Regions from separate parts of the Pseudomonas extremaustralis genome, predicted to be linked through region 1. Evidence: riboswitches for the same ligand, from Rfam matches in the RefSeq annotation. Region 1 holds a riboswitch; the other holds the start of a gene.
The links. A riboswitch is a leader RNA that binds a small molecule or an ion and turns the genes downstream of it on or off. The one in region 1 is predicted to bind cobalamin.
Positions count from the first base shown of each region.

Region 2: linked by a shared signal. The riboswitch ahead of BLR63_RS02665 (ABC transporter substrate-binding protein) and the one ahead of BLR63_RS09285 (CbtB domain-containing protein) in region 1 are both predicted to bind cobalamin.

Region 1 is NZ_LT629689.1:1,991,608-1,999,582, forward strand. Features, by position in the region: gene cobW (cobalamin biosynthesis protein CobW) at 1-858, opposite strand, end outside; cobalamin riboswitch at 952-1,151, opposite strand; cobalamin riboswitch at 1,193-1,403, shown strand; gene BLR63_RS09285 (CbtB domain-containing protein) at 1,501-1,689, shown strand; gene BLR63_RS09290 (CbtA family protein) at 1,701-2,405, shown strand; gene BLR63_RS09295 (cobalamin biosynthesis protein) at 2,402-2,794, shown strand; gene cobM (precorrin-4 C(11)-methyltransferase) at 2,863-3,609, shown strand; gene nfuA (Fe-S biogenesis protein NfuA) at 3,855-4,439, opposite strand; gene BLR63_RS09310 (fatty acid cis/trans isomerase) at 4,534-6,828, opposite strand; gene metH (methionine synthase) at 6,993-7,975, shown strand, end outside.
Region 2 is NZ_LT629689.1:526,948-534,922, forward strand. Features, by position in the region: gene BLR63_RS02655 (ABC transporter ATP-binding protein) at 1-626, opposite strand, end outside; gene BLR63_RS02660 (FecCD family ABC transporter permease) at 623-1,627, opposite strand; gene BLR63_RS02665 (ABC transporter substrate-binding protein) at 1,624-2,634, opposite strand; cobalamin riboswitch at 2,753-2,947, opposite strand; gene BLR63_RS02670 (aldehyde dehydrogenase family protein) at 2,990-4,381, opposite strand; gene ptrR (putrescine utilization regulator PtrR) at 4,484-5,377, shown strand; gene BLR63_RS02680 (hypothetical protein) at 5,591-5,800, opposite strand; gene BLR63_RS02685 (amino acid aminotransferase) at 5,912-7,108, opposite strand; gene uvrB (excinuclease ABC subunit UvrB) at 7,454-7,975, shown strand, end outside.

The DNA.
Region 1 (7,975 bases):
GTGTTGAACCACCAGTTGGGTCAGGGCATCGAGCAGCAGGGCTTCGTCGGACTGCGGCAGGTCGATGGAGATGGAATCAAAGGCGTCGTGGTCGTGGTCGTCTTCACCTTCGTGGTGATGATCGTGATGGCTGTGGCGGCCGTCGATATGTTCTTCGGAACCAGCGCCCAGGCCGATCAACACGTCCAGCGGCACACGACCGCTGCTGGCTTCAATGATCTTGACCGCCGGCGGCAACTCTTCGGCGACTTCCAGGCGCACGCGGGCCAGGTCTTCGGGGTGGATCAGGTCGCACTTGTTGAGGATCACCAGGTCGGCGCTGGCCAGTTGGTCGGCGAACAGCTCGTGCAGCGGCGATTCGTGGTCCAGGTTCGGGTCGAGCTTGCGCTGGGCGTCGACCTGGTCCGGGAAAGCCGCGAAGGTGCCGGCGGCCACGGCCGGGCTGTCGACCACGGTGATCACGGCGTCAACCGTGCAGGCGCTGCGGATTTCCGGCCACTGGAAGGCCTGGACCAAGGGTTTTGGCAGGGCCAGGCCCGAGGTTTCGATGAGGATATGGTCGAGGTCGCCGCGACGGGCCACCAATTCGCGCATCACCGGGAAGAACTCTTCCTGCACGGTGCAGCACAGGCAGCCGTTGGCCAGCTCATACACACGACCGTTGGCTTCTTCCTCGGTGCAACCGATGGAGCACTGTTTGAGGATTTCACCGTCGATGCCCAGCTCGCCGAACTCGTTGACGATCACCGCGATGCGACGGCCCTGGGCGTTGTCGAGCATATGGCGCAACAAGGTGGTTTTGCCCGAGCCGAGAAAGCCGGTGACGATGGTGACGGGGAGTTTGGCCAGTGTTTTCATCGGATGCCCTTGGGGGCGGGCATACGGGACGATAGGCCCTGCGGCGACGCGCAGCAGCGGATTTCGTCACCGGATCACCCCGCCCGGTTGAAATGGAAAATCGAGTGCGAGGCAGGTCTCCTGGCTTGGGGCTTGCGGATCTTGCGACCGGCGCTGGCTGCGCCTTCCCGCCGTATCGGCAGTGGCGTGGCAGTCAGATGAACCCTTCACAGTTGCGGGGGCAGCCGCGGCTTGAACCGCGTTCCCTTCTTAGCTTCGGCCTGGGCCGAAGAACCTCGAAGGTGCAAGGCTACAGGGGCTCGGTCAATTTGACTACCGTCGCTCTGCATGCTTTCCTACACGCCTTGTTTCGGGTGCCCTTCACAGGGTGAAACGGGAAACCGGTGCGTCATAGCGTTATGACCAGTCCGGTGCTGCCCCCGCAACGGTAAGCGAGCGAAGCGTCACAGCCACTGTGCTTTATGCATGGGAAGGCGATGCTTTTCAGGACTCGATGGATGAGCCCCCTCGCAAGCCCGGAGACCGGCCCGAAAAATTTCAGATAACAAACCCGCGGTGGGCGGGCGCTGTTTCAACCCTGCGTGCCCGGCTCGCGGGGTTTGCATGCGCTCGTGTCACCCTGACACCTGAAAGGGACGCGCCATGTCGATCATCAGCAGCACTTCGCACACCACCCACCGCACCACCACCCTCAGCCAACGCCTGACCGCCGCCATCGGCGCGTCGATCCTCGGTGCGTGCCTGGTGTACTTCGCCGGTTTCTCCCATATCGAAGCCGTGCACAACGCGGCCCACGATACCCGCCACAGCGCCGCGTTCCCCTGCCACTGAGACCTGCCGACATGATCAAGCGTATTGCGCAAACCGCAGGCTTCACCGGCCTGCTGGCCGCCCTGCTGCTGACCCTGCTGCAAAGCTTCTGGGTCGCACCGCTGATTCTGCAGGCGGAATCCTTCGAAAAAGCCCCGGCCGCGACACAAATGCCCCATGAGCATGCCGCCGGTGCCGCCGCCCACAGCCATGACACCGAAGCCTGGGAGCCGGAAGACGGCTGGCAGCGCGTGCTGTCCACCACAGGCGGCAATCTGGTGGTCGCCGTCGGGTTTGCCCTGATGCTGGCCGGTCTCTACACCCTGCGCGCACCGACCCGCACCGCCCAAGGCCTGCTGTGGGGCCTGGCCGGTTACGCGACCTTTGTGCTGGCGCCGACCCTGGGCCTGCCACCGGAGTTGCCGGGCACCGCCGCCGCCGAGCTGACGCTGCGCCAAACCTGGTGGATCGGCACCGCAGCGTCCACTGCTGTCGGTATCGCGTTGATCGTGTTCGGCCGCAGTTGGCTGCTCAAGGTGCTGGGCGTGGCGATCCTGGCCGTTCCCCACCTGATCGGCGCGCCGCAACCGCAAGTGCACTCGATGCTGGCCCCGGAGGCCCTGGAGGCGCAGTTCAAGATCGCTTCGCAGCTGACCAACGTGGCGTTCTGGCTGGCCCTGGGCCTGATCAGCGCTTGGCTGTTCCGCCGCAACCGCGACGATCAATACTCGGCATGACTCTGGTGGCCGGGCTGGGTTGCCAACGGGGTTGTGATGTTCACACCCTGCTGGCGCTGCTCGATGCCGCCCTGGCCGAAGCTGGAATCGAGCGTCGGCGCGTCACGGCGCTGGCGAGTATCGATCTCAAACAGGATGAACCAGGGCTGGTTGCACTGTCCCAGTTGCTGCAAGTGCCGTTGCAGTGTTTCAACGCCGGGCAGTTGGCGGCCTACGAAAGCCGGTTGAGCCATAAATCAGCCGTCGCTTTCGCGCATACCGGCTGCCATGGCATCGCCGAAAGCGCCGCGCTGGCCCTGGCCGAACACCTCGCCGATGCCCCCGCCCATCTGCTGGTCCCCCGCCGCAAAAACGCCCAGGCCACCGTTGCATTGGCCTGCGCCGGGTAAAATCCCGATAATTGCCGCTCACGATCATGAGCAATCTTCATGCTCACCCGGTTTGCACAGGAATTTCCATGACCGTCTACTTCATCGGCGCCGGCCCCGGCGACCCCGAACTGATCACTGTCAAAGGCCAGCGCCTGATCCGCAGTTGCCCGGTGATTATCTATGCCGGCTCGTTGGTGCCGATGGCGGTCCTGGAGGGCCATCAGGCGCAGCAGGTGGTCAACAGCGCCGAACTGCACCTGGAACAGATCATCGCGCTGATCCAGGCCGCCCACGCCAACGGCCAGGACGTGGCCCGCGTGCACTCCGGCGATCCGAGCCTGTATGGGGCGATCGGCGAGCAGATTCGTCACTTGCGCGAATTGGGCATCCCTTTTCAGATCATTCCGGGAGTGACGGCGGTAGCTGCCTGCGCAGCGCTGCTGGAAACCGAACTGACCCTGCCGGACATCGCCCAAAGCGTCATCCTGACCCGTTACGCCGATAAAACCAGCATGCCCGCCGGCGAGGACTTCGACAGCCTGGCGCGGCACGGTACGACCATGGCGATCCATCTGGGGGTCAATCATCTGGACAAGATCGTCGCCGAACTGCTGCCGCACTACGGCGCGGACTGCCCGATTGCGGTGGTGCACCGAGCGACCTGGCCGGATCAGGATTGGGCCGTGGGCACCTTGAGTGATATTGCCGAAAAGGTCGCCGCCAAGGGTTTTCGGCGTACGGCGCTGATTGTGGTGGGCCGGGTGCTGGCGAGCGATAGCTTCAGTGAGTCATCGCTGTATCGGGCGGGGCATGCACACCTCTACCGACCTTGATCTTTCACATCATAAAAACAGCACAACTTCTTGATTTAAATCACAAAATAAAACTGTAGGAGCGGGCTTGCCCGCGATCTCGGTGTACCAGACACCTGATCTGTCGCCTGAGACTCCGCTATCGCGGGCATGCCCGCTCCTACAGTTGAGCTTCAGCATTAGATAGATAACGTAAACCAATGAAATTTAAGCAAAAAAAAACGGCGCTCACGGGCGCCGTTTTTTGTTCGCAGGGAACGCCTTACTCAGTAGTAGGCATTTTCTTTCTGCGTGTGGTCAGTCACGTCGCGTACGCCCTTGAGCTCCGGAATACGCTCCAACAGGGTGCGCTCGATGCCTTCGCGCAGGGTGACGTCCGCCTGGCCGCAGCCCTGGCAACCACCGCCGAACTTCAATACGGCAATGCCGTCATCGACCACGTCAATCAAGCTGACCTGACCACCGTGGCTGGCCAGCCCTGGGTTGATCTCGGTCTGCAGGTAGTAGTTGATGCGCTCGTTGACCGGGCTGTCGGCATTGACGTTCGGCACCTTGGCGTTCGGCGCCTTGATGGTCAGTTGGCCGCCCATGCGGTCGGTGGCGTAATCCACCACGGCATCGTCAAGAAAGGCTTCGCTGAACGCATCGATATACGCGGTGAAGCTTTTCAGCCCCAGGGCGGTATCTTCCGGCTTTTCTTCGCCGGGCTTGCAGTAGGCAATGCACGTCTCGGCATACTGGGTGCCAGGCTGGGTGATGAAGACACGGATGCCGATACCTGGGGTGTTCTGCTTGGACAGCAGGTCAGCCAGGTAATCGTGGGCGGCGTCGGTAATGGTTATGGCAGTCATGGAAACTCCTCACAGGCTTGCCGGCAGTTTACGCCAAAATATTACACAGATACAAAGTCCCAGTAATTTTGTCGGAAAAGACTCACCTGGCCCGTCAGAGGTTCTCATAGCGGTTCATATCCAATACCCCTTCTTCCACCGGCGTGGTTTCACGTATGTAAGTCGAAAGATCGTGGAAGTACTGCCAGAATTGCGGGTGACTGCGACGGATACCCCAACGATCGACGATCTTCTCGAAGCGATGGGCGTCCTTGGCGTTCTCCATGGCCGCGACAAACTCGGGGACTTGCTCGGCGGGGATATTGAACATGAAGTTCGGATAGCTGCTCAGCACGCCAGGGTAGATGGTCACGGTGTCCAGCCCCGGCTGATAGCGATAAGCCTCGCCCAGCATGAACGCGACGTTACTGTGCGCGCGGTTACGCAACAGGCTGTAGAACTCGCGCTGCCCACTGCGCGTCTCGATGCGCAACATGGTCGCTTCAGGCAATTGCTCGATGACCCTGAGCCCCGCCGCAGGGCGGGACGTCAAGCGACTCAGCGCCTGTTCGGCATCGCGCAGCGCCGGGGCGATTCCCGGCCGTGAGCAATAGGCGCCGGCACAGCGGTTGATCGGGTCCGGGCTGGCATTGAGATCGCCGTAGCGGTTCAGCAACTGCTTGACGAAATCACGCTTGGGGTCGTTTTTATCCAATATCAGCCCAGTGGGCTTGTCGTCATCGATGGACTCATAGTCCATCCACAGCTTGACCTTGCCACTGTTCTGATACCAATCGTCAAGGAAGTCATCGCGAGAATTGGCCGGCATCAGACGCAGGAAGTTCAGCTCGGCACCGTTGCGGATCAGGTCGAAGTACAAGCGGGTCTGGGCCTGATGCGACACATTGCCGAACACATCAAAGTTGACCACCAGTTGGTAATAGGTGCGCTCCAGCAAGGGGTAGTCGAACAACCACAGCGTCTGCGGGATTTCACCGATCAGGCCTTTATTCACCGAGGCGCTATCGAAGTGGCGGAAGATACTCAGCAGCGCATTGTCGTTGCCCGCCCATAGCGTCGACCAACTGGGCGCCGGCAGGTTGGCATAGCTGTGTCGACGCAGTGCTTCGTACTCGTTGCGCTTGTCGCGGTATTTGAGCCACAGGCTGAGAACGCTGCCCACGTCGTCATTCTGCCCCGGCATCGCCAACAGCGGCGTGGCCTTGCCGCGATAACGGGCATCGGTGATGTACAGGTCATGATCGGGGGCCTGGAACAGGGCCCAGAAGTTGTCGCGGATCACGTCCGTGGCGATCTGCCCGCGACACACCGGCCCGCGAATGAAGGTGCGCACGAAATACTCGGCGTTATCGAGCATGAACTGGTAACGCGCCCGCGCCGGTATCGCCTCGAACGTCTCGAATGGGTTGGCGCGGCGGCCAGGGCCATAACCCGGCAAGGCGGTGGCCTGCCAGTCACCGCTGTAGAACAGCGACTTGACCCGCTCCATTTTCGCCGCACTGAGCGGGTAGATAATGTGGGTCTTGTGCACGATCACCCCTTGTATCGGCCACAGACGGTAGTACACCCGCGTGCCCGGGTCGTCGTTGGCGCGACGGGTATTGATCAGGTCGATCGGCTGGCCGCTGGGAGTGCGGGAACGTACCCACTGGAAAAAATGCCCCGGCTCACCGCCTTCGAAATAGATGTGTGCAATGAACAGGTGTTCGAACAGCCAGCGGGCTACCAGGCTTTCGCGGGCGCCGGGAGTATTGAGCAGGTTTTCCCATTGCAACACTTGTGCAGCTTCCTGGGCGCTCGGCGCCAGGCCTTGCTGGTCAATCGGCGCACCGGCAGCCAGCCAGCGTTGCAGGGTCTGGTATTGCTGGTCGCTCAAGCCGGTCACGGCCAGTGGCATGCCTTCGTTGGGGTGCATGTCGGCGTAGGTGTCGAACTCCTCTGGCAGCGGGCACATGTTCTCGCGGTTCAGGCCCAGCACGATGTCGTCGGGCAGCTTGCCATTGGGCTTCAGGGGCGTGCGACGATGGCCCAGCTCGAGCATGCGCGCCATCAACGCCGCCTGGCTGCCCTGGGCATCGAGTACCGAGGTAAAACCTTCGCGCTGCCAGGCAGTTTTGCCGAAGGCGTCATAGAACAGCCGGGTCGGTTTGCTCGCCTGGCTGCGGTCACCATCGTAGACCAGCGCCTTGGTCGCCCCCCGTGCCGCGCCCTCGCCGCTGCCCAGGTTCAACTGGCAGGCCGAGTCGTAGCAGGCATGGCAGGCCACGCACTTCTCGGTGAAGATCGGTTGGATATCACGGGTGTAGGAAATAGCCGGAGCGCGATCCTGAGCCTGTGCGGTAGTGCCAATCAGCAAAAGTACAAGGCTGATGATGATGCGATTCGGCATGTGCCTGGTCCCGAAATGAAGCCAAATTTTAAAAACGCGGCGATTCTACCGATCTGCCGCCCACGCCAACATGAGCGATATTCATGCAAAAGCCTGGCATGCTGCAAATCCACACAGGTTTGCTATGATCCACGCCCTCCGTAATGCCTGAACAGAGTAGTCCCATGTCCGATCGTAGCGCTCGTCTGCAAGCCCTTCACCAAGCCCTCAAGGAACGTATCCTGATCCTCGATGGTGGCATGGGCACTATGATCCAAAGCTATAAGCTGGAGGAACAAGACTATCGTGGCAAACGCTTCGCCGACTGGCCAAGCGACGTCAAGGGCAACAACGACCTGTTGCTGCTCAGCCGCCCGGATGTGATCGCCTCCATCGAGAAAGCCTACCTGGACGCCGGCGCCGACATCCTCGAGACCAACACCTTCAACGCCACTCGTGTGTCCCAGGCCGACTACGGCATGGAAGCGCTCACCTATGAGTTGAACGTGGAAGGCGCCCGCGTCGCCCGTAAGGTCGCCGACGCCAAGACCCTCGAGACTCCGGACAAGCCGCGCTTCGTCGCCGGCGTGCTCGGCCCGACCAGCCGCACCTGCTCGCTGTCGCCCGACGTGAACAACCCTGGCTACCGCAACGTGACCTTCGATGAACTGGTGGAGAACTACACCGAGGCCACCAAAGGCCTGATCGAAGGCGGTGCGGACATGATCCTCATCGAAACCATCTTCGACACCCTCAATGCCAAGGCCGCGATCTTTGCCGTGCAGGGCGTGTTCGAAGAACAGGGCTTCGAACTGCCGATCATGATCTCCGGCACCATCACCGACGCCTCCGGCCGCACGCTGTCGGGCCAGACCACCGAAGCGTTCTGGAACTCCGTCAGCCACGCCAAGCCGATTTCCGTGGGCCTGAACTGCGCTCTGGGCGCCAGCGAGCTGCGTCCGTACCTGGAAGAGTTGTCGAACAAGGCCAACACCTATGTGTCGGCGCACCCCAACGCCGGCCTGCCCAACGAATTCGGCGAGTACGACGAACTGCCGGCGCAAACCGCCAGGGTCATCGAAGAATTCGCCCAGAGCGGCTTCCTGAACATTGTCGGCGGTTGCTGCGGCACCACGCCGGGGCATATCGAAGCCATCGCCAAGGCCGT
Region 2 (7,975 bases), 1.5 Mb from region 1:
TCCAGCACGGCCAAGCGGTCACAGGTCAGCGCCTGGTTGAGATCGTGCAGGGCAATCAGGGTGGTCACCGGCAAGTCCTGCACGCCCTTGAGGATCGTCAGTTGATGCTGGATGTCCAGGTGGTTGGTCGGCTCATCCAACAGCAGGATCTGCGGCCGTTGCGCCAGGGCGCGGGCGATGTGCACGCGTTGGCGTTCGCCGCCGGAGAGGTTGCGCCAGGCGCGTTGGCTCAGGTGGGTGGCGTCCACGTCGTGCAGGGCTTGGTGCACGATGGCGTCGTCGTCGCGTGACCAGGGGCTCAGCGCCGACAGCCACGGCGTGCGCCCCAGCGCCACGGCATCGAAGACGCGGATGGCATCGTCGGTGTCGGCCTGTTGTTCCACCACCGCCAGTTGTTGCGCGATGGCGCGTCGGGATAGATCGCCCAGCCGCTCGCCGCCCAGGCGCACTTCGCCGCTGGTCGGTGCGCGCAAGCCGGCGAGCAGTTTGAGCAGGGTGGATTTGCCTGAGCCGTTCGGACCGACGATCCCTAGGGTTTCACCGGAGCGAACCTCCAGGTGAATATCGCGCAGCAACTCGGCCTCGCGCACCTTGAAGCCCAGCCCGGTGCAACTGAGCACCGTCATCGCGCATTCCTCCGGCCGATCAGGATCAGCGCAAACACCGGCGCGCCGACCAATGCCGTCACCACCCCGACCGGAATCACCTGGCCCTTGATCACGGTGCGCGACAGCACATCCGCCGCGATCAAAAACAACGCACCGCCCAACGCACTCGCCGGCAACAAGCGCGAGTGTCCTGTGCCCAGCAGCAGGCGCGCGGCATGGGGGATCACCAGGCCGACAAAGCCGATGGCGCCGACAATCGACACCATTACCGCCGTGACCAATGCCGCGCAGGCCACCAACACCAGTTGCACGCGGCGCACCGGAATGCCCAGGGACGCCGCCGAGTCGCGGCCAAAGGTGAACGCATCCAGCGCCCGTCGATGCCACAGGCACACCGCCAGCCCCACGATCGCCACCGGCACCGCCAGCCACACCGACGGCCAGCGCACGCCGCTGAGGTTGCCCAGCAGCCAGAACAGAATGCCGCGCGCCTGTTCGGAGCTGGCCGACTTGGTGATCAGGAACGCAGTCAGCGCGTTGAACAGCTGCGAACCGGCGATGCCCGCGAGGATGATCTGCCCGGTGCCGCCGGACGCGCCGCTGGCCCGCGCCAGCAGGATCACCAGCGCAAACGCGGCCATCGCGCCGACGAAGGCGCCCGCCGACAACGACACCAAACCGCCGCCCACGCCCATCAACACCACCAGCACCGCACCGGTCGAGGCGCCGGCGCTGATGCCCAGCAGGTAGGGATCGGCCAGCGGATTACGCAGCAACGACTGCAAGACCACCCCGCAGGTGGCCAGCCCGGCACCGCAGGCGGCGGCGACCAGGGCGCGGGTGAGGCGGTAGTTCCACACCACGCCTTCGTCGATGGGATCGAGCACGTAGCCGGCGTGCCACAGTTTGTTGGCGAGCACCTGCAACACCACCTTTGGCGCGATGGCGGTTTCGCCGATGGCTACGCCGGCGAGGAGGGCGATCAGCAGCAGCGCGAGGGCGAGGAGGGTGCGTGTCATTTCGGCAGGTCGTAGCCGTCGATGGCGTGCGCCAGTTGTTCCAGGCCATCGAAGGTGCGCACGCTGGCCTGCAGGGCCATGGCGTCGAGGATGATGATGCGGTTGTGTTTGACCGCGTCCATGTTGCGGGTCACCGGGTCGCTGCGCAGGAAGGCGAGTTTCTGTTCGTGGTCGTCGGCCGGGTAGCGACGGCGGTCCATGCGCGCGATCACCAGGAACGTCGGGTTGGCTTTGGCGAGGGTTTCCCAGCCGACGGCGGGCCACTCTTCATCGGACTGCACCACGTTGTGCAGGCCCAGGGTCTCGAGCATGAATTCGGGGACACCCTTGTGGCCGGCCACGTACGGGTCGCTGGCCATCTCGGCGCTGGAGAACCACACCAGCGCGCTGGCTTGCTTGAGGCCCTTGCTCTGCGCGGTGGCCACGGACCGGGCCAGGCGCGCCTGGAGTTCGGCGTTGAGTTGTCGGCCGCGATCCGGCACGTCGAAAATCTCGGCCAACTGGCTGATGCCCTTATAGATCGTCTCGACGCGAAACGGCGCCAGCCGCGTGCCGTCGGCGCCCACCCGGTTGTCCTTGGCTTCGCAGTCGGAGGGCAGCAGGTAGGTGGGGATTTTCAACTCATGAAATTGCTCGCGGGTACCGACCACGCCTTGCGGGCCGACCACCCATTCCAGCTCGGCGGCCACCAGTTGCGGGCGCTTGGCGATGACGGCTTCGAAGCTGGGCTCGTTGTCGGCCAGGCGCGGGATCTTGTCGTTCTGGACCTTGAACGACGGCAACACGTTGTTGAACCACAGCGAGGTGCCAACCACGGTATCGCCCACGCCCAAGGCATAGAGCATTTCGGTGGCGGCCTGGCCGATGGTCACACTGCGTGCGGGTGCCTGCTGGAAGGTCAGGGTGCTGCCGCAGTTTTCGAGGGTCAGCGGGTAGTGGGTGGAGGTCGCCTGGGCCAAGGCACAGAAGCCCAGGCCGGCGAGCAGGGCGGTGGTGCGTAGCAGCATGGGGCAATCTCCGTGTGGACCGTACTGGAAAAAACAGGGGGGGTACGGTTCGGAAATCCACGCTTGAACGCTGCCGGTCAGGCAGGCAAGGATGTCCTTCCCGGACACCCCGCCGGTCAGTGATGTTGCTGGGCCGGCAGGTCTCCTGACTGATGCGTCGTCGCCACGCTCCAACCTTCCCGGACAAGGTCCAGTGGCATCGAGGAGCAGGCTCGGCATCTACAGTTGCGGGGGCAGTTCCGATTGACGCGGGGACACCGCGCTTCGGATTCCCTATTAGTCCCGTTTGGGAACCGGCGCGGTATGGTAGTCGATGCGGTTGCAGGGCGCGAGCGTGCTCGCGCCTGCCCCTTGTTTACTTGCGGTTGAGCCACACCGTCTGCGCATTGCAGAATTCGCGCACGCCAAAGTGCGACAACTCGCGGCCGAACCCGCTCTTCTTCACGCCACCGAACGCCACCCGAGGGTCGGACACGCTGAAGGCATTGACGAAGATCCCGCCGGTTTCCAGCTGGTTGGCAATTTCGCCTGCCTTGGCCGGGTCGCTGGTGAAGATGCTCGCGGTGAGGCCGAACTCGCTGTCGTTGGCCAGGGCCACGGCGTGGTCGGCATCGCGGGCGGTGATGATCGAGGCCACGGGGCCGAACAGCTCCTGTCTGAACGAGGTCATCTGGTCGGTGACGTCTGCCAGTACGGTGGGCGCATAGTAGTTACCGGCGCCGGGCACTTTGTCGCCGCCCAGCAGCAGGGTCGCGCCTTCTGCCAGGGTGGCCTGGACCTGGCCGTGCAGTTCGTCGCGCAGGTCGAAGCGCGCCATCGGGCCGACGTAGGTGTCGGTCGAAGTCGGCTCACCCATCACCAGGGCGCGGCTGGCTTCGACGAATTTGGCGGTAAAGGCTTGCACCACGCCTTCCTCGATGATCAGGCGCTTGGCGGCGGCGCAGACTTGGCCGCTGTTCTGGAAGCGCCCGATGACGGCGGCTTGCACGGCGGCGTCGAGGTCGGCGTCGTTGAGCACGATGAACGGGTCGGAGCCGCCCAGTTCCAGCACGCATTTTTTCAGCGCGGCACCGGCCTGGGAGCCGATGGCCATGCCGGCGCGCACGCTGCCGGTGAGGGTGACGGCAGCGATGCGTGGGTCGGCGATGGCGCTGGACACGCCGTCGGTGGTCACGTTGATGACTTCGAACAGGCCTTCAGGGAAACCGGCTTTTTGAAACGCGGCTTTCATCAGGTAGGCGCTGCCCATCACGTTTGGCGCGTGTTTGAGCACGTAGGTGTTGCCGGCGAGCAGGGTCGGCACGGCGCCGCGCAGCACTTGCCACACCGGGAAGTTCCACGGCATCACGGCGAGGATCGGGCCCAGTGGGCGGTATTCGATCTGTGCGCTGCCGTTGTCCACCAGGGTCGGTTCCGGGGCGAGCATGGCCGGGCCGTGGGCGGCGTACCATTCGCTCAGTTGTGCGCATTTCTCGATTTCGGCACGGGCCTGGGCGATGGGTTTGCCCATTTCCAGAGTGATCATCTGCGCCATCGCTTCGGCTTGATCGCGCAAGGCGCCGGCCAGGGCCAGCAGTAATTCGGCGCGCTGGCTCACCGGCTGGCGGCGCCAGGTGCGGAAGGCGACGGTGGCGCGGTCGAGGGCGGCGTTCAGTTGGGCGGCGGTTTCGTAAGGGTAGCTGCCGACCGTTTCGCCATTGGCGGGGTTGATCGACAGGGCGTGGGTCTGGTGGGTGATCGCGTTCATGGCACCGTCCGGCTGAATGGGGGGATGGAGTCAGCCTACGGGGCTGCATGTTTTCTGGAAACTGAATAATATTGAGCAATACGTTCACGATTGGAGAATGATTTGGATCTGGTGCAGCTGGAAATCTTCAAGGCCGTTGCCGAGCAAGGCAGCATCAGCGCCGCCGCGCAGCTGATTCATCGCGTGCCGTCGAACCTGACCACGCGCATCAAGCAACTGGAGCAGGACTTGGGTGTGGAGCTGTTTATCCGCGAGAGAAGCCGCCTGCGCCTGTCGCCGGCCGGGTGGAATTTCCTCGGCTATGCGCGACGCATCCTCGACCTGGTGCAGGAAGCCCGCGCCACGGTGGCGGGGGAAGAGCCCCAGGGCGCCTTTGCCCTCGGTTCGCTGGAGAGTACGGCGGCGGTGCGCATCCCCGCGCTGCTGGCGGCATACAATCAGAAACACACCAAGGTCGAGTTGGACCTGAGCACCGGACCGTCCGGGACGATGATCGAAGGCGTGTTGTCAGGGCGCCTGGCGGCGGCATTCGTCGACGGGCCGGTGTTGCACGCGACCCTGGAGGGCGTGGCGGTGTTCGAGGAAGAGATGGTGGTGATTGCGCCGTTGCATCACGCGCCGATCACACGAGGGCAGGATGTGAATGGGCAGAACATTTATACATTCCGTTCGAACTGCTCGTACCGGCATCACTTCGAACGCTGGTTCGCACAGGACGGCGCGGTGCCGGGCAAGATCTTCGAGATCGAGTCTTACCACGGTATGTTGGCGTGTGTCAGCGCCGGCGCCGGCCTGGCGCTGATGCCACGCAGCATGCTGGAAAGCATGCCGGGGTTTGCGGCGGTGAGCGTGTGGCCGCTGATGGACAGTTTCCGCATCCTGCACACCTGGTTGATCTGGCGGCGGGGCACAGTGTCACAGAGCCTCAACAGCTTCGTAACCCTGCTGGAAGAACACGGCCTCTGCAGGAGCGAGCTTGCTCGCGAAGGTCGTTAACGATGACGCGGGCATCCGAGATAAACGCGGTGTTCTGGCGATTTTCGCGAGCAAGCTCGCTCCTACGGGTGGGCGGGGTTAGCCGCCGGTCAGGGGCGGCTTTTGTAGGAGCGAGCTTGCTCGCGAAGGTCGTTAACGATCACGCGGGCATCCGGGATAAACGCGGTGTTCTGGCGATTTTCGCGAGCAAGCTCGCTCCTACGGGGGGTAGGGTTAGCCGCCGAATTGGAGGGTGCCCATGGCCAGTTTCGCCATGAGGGCCGTCGCGCCCAGTTGCACCAACCACAATGCCAGCCCGCCGATAAACACCCCCAGCGCCACTTGCAGCACCAGGCTTTTCTGGCGTTTGGCTTGCGGCGCGCGCGGGGTGAAGTGCTCCTGGTCGTCGGGATCGGCGTGAAGGTTCAGGTCGTCGTTTCTCATAGGGCTCTCACAGCAAAAGGGCAATCGGTGCTCAGTCTAGGGGAGCAGGGCGTTTTCCGACAGGCATTAAAAAGGGAAGCCGTGGCTTCCCTTCGTACCGCGCCGCCAGGTTTATAGAACCTGAACGATCGCCTTTGTTACCGCACCAATGTTCGACTGGTTCAACGCCGCCACGCAGATGCGGCCGGTGTCGAGGGCGTAGATGCCGAACTCGGTGCGCAAGCGGGTGACTTGCTCAATGGTCAGGCCGGAGTAGGAGAACATCCCACGTTGGCGACCGACAAAGCTGAAGTCATGGCCCGGCGCAGCCTTGGCCAGTTCAGCGACCATCTGCTCGCGCATGCCACGGATGCGCAGACGCATCTCAGCCAGTTCGGCTTCCCATTGGGCGCGCAGCTCAGGGTTGTTGAGGACCGCTGCCACGATCGCCGCGCCATGGGTCGGCGGGTTGGAGTAGTTGGTGCGGATCACACGCTTGACCTGGGACAGGATGCGCGCGCTTTCTTCCTTGGATTCGCTGACGATCGACAGCGCACCCACCCGTTCGCCATACAGCGAGAACGACTTGGAGAACGAGCTCGAGACAAAGAACGTCAGGCCCGATTCCGCGAACAGGCGCACGGCCGCCGCGTCTTCGTGGATGCCGTCGCCAAAGCCCTGGTAGGCCATGTCGAGGAACGGCACCAGGTTTTTCGCCTTGACCACTTCCAGCACGTTTTGCCAGTCGGCCGGGCTCAGGTCGACGCCGGTCGGGTTATGGCAGCAGGCGTGCAGCACCACGATGGACTGTGGCGGCAGGGCGTTGAGGTCTTCGAGCAGACCGGCGCGGTTGACGTCGTGGGTGGCGGCGTCGTAGTAGCGGTAGGTCTGCACCGGGAAGCCGGCTTTTTCGAACAGTGCCTGGTGGTTTTCCCAGCTTGGGTCGCTGATGGCGACGACGGCGTTGGGCAGCAGTTGCTTGAGGAAGTCCGCGCCGATTTTCAGCGCGCCGGTGCCGCCGACGGCTTGCGCGGTGATCACGCGGCCGGCGCTCAGCAGGGGCGATTCCGCGCCGAACAACAGTTTCTGCACCGCCTGGTCATAGGCGACGATACCGTCGATCGGCAGGTAGCCACGGGCGGCGTGTTGCGCCACGCGAATGGCTTCCGCTTCGGCAACGGCACGCAAGAGTGGAATCTTCCCCTCCTCGTTGCAGTAAACGCCCACGCCAAGGTTGACCTTGGTGGTTCGTGTATCGGCGTTGAATGCTTCGTTGAGGCCCAGGATTGGATCGCGTGGTGCCATTTCGACAGCGGAGAACAGGCTCATTTTTGCGGCAGCTCTTTGGGGGAAAGGAGGGACGTGTCGCGCTCCAGCCGAATGCACTAGAGCGGTGCACAAACGGGGAGCTAGTATAGAGGCCCTCACGGCGGAGGGCGACAACCGAAACGGCTTTTCGGCCAAGTTTTTCGGTTTATTTGCCGACCGTTAGTCATATTGCAACCCTGATCGTAGAAGGCAGGTAGGACGATTGCCTTGAAACCCGTCACATTCACCACCACTTCTACAGCTATCATGTTTTTTTCCTGCAACCTGCGATGAAAATTCGCGGGTCGCTGAGCTTTTTTCGTCCTTGGCGGTTGTCAGCCGGGGGTGACTTGAAAGAGGTACGTTATGTCGGATTTCCAGCTCGTCACCCGCTTTGAACCCGCCGGCGATCAGCCCGAAGCGATCCGCCAGATGGTCGAAGGCATCGAGGCGGGCTTGTCGCACCAGACCCTGCTCGGGGTGACCGGTTCGGGCAAGACGTTCAGCATCGCCAACGTGATCGCGCAGATCAACCGTCCGACCCTGGTGCTGGCGCCGAACAAGACCCTGGCCGCGCAGTTGTACGGTGAGTTCAAGGCGTTCTTCCCGAATAACGCGGTGGAGTACTTCGTTTCCTACTACGACTACTACCAGCCCGAAGCCTATGTGCCGTCCTCCGATACCTTTATCGAGAAGGATGCGTCGATCAACGACCATATCGAGCAGATGCGCCTGTCGGCGACCAAGGCGCTGCTGGAGCGCAAGGACGCGATCATCGTCACCACGGTGTCGTGTATCTATGGCCTGGGCAGCCCGGAAACCTATTTGAAGATGGTGCTGCACGTCGACCGCGGCGACAAACTCGACCAGCGCGAACTGCTGCGTCGC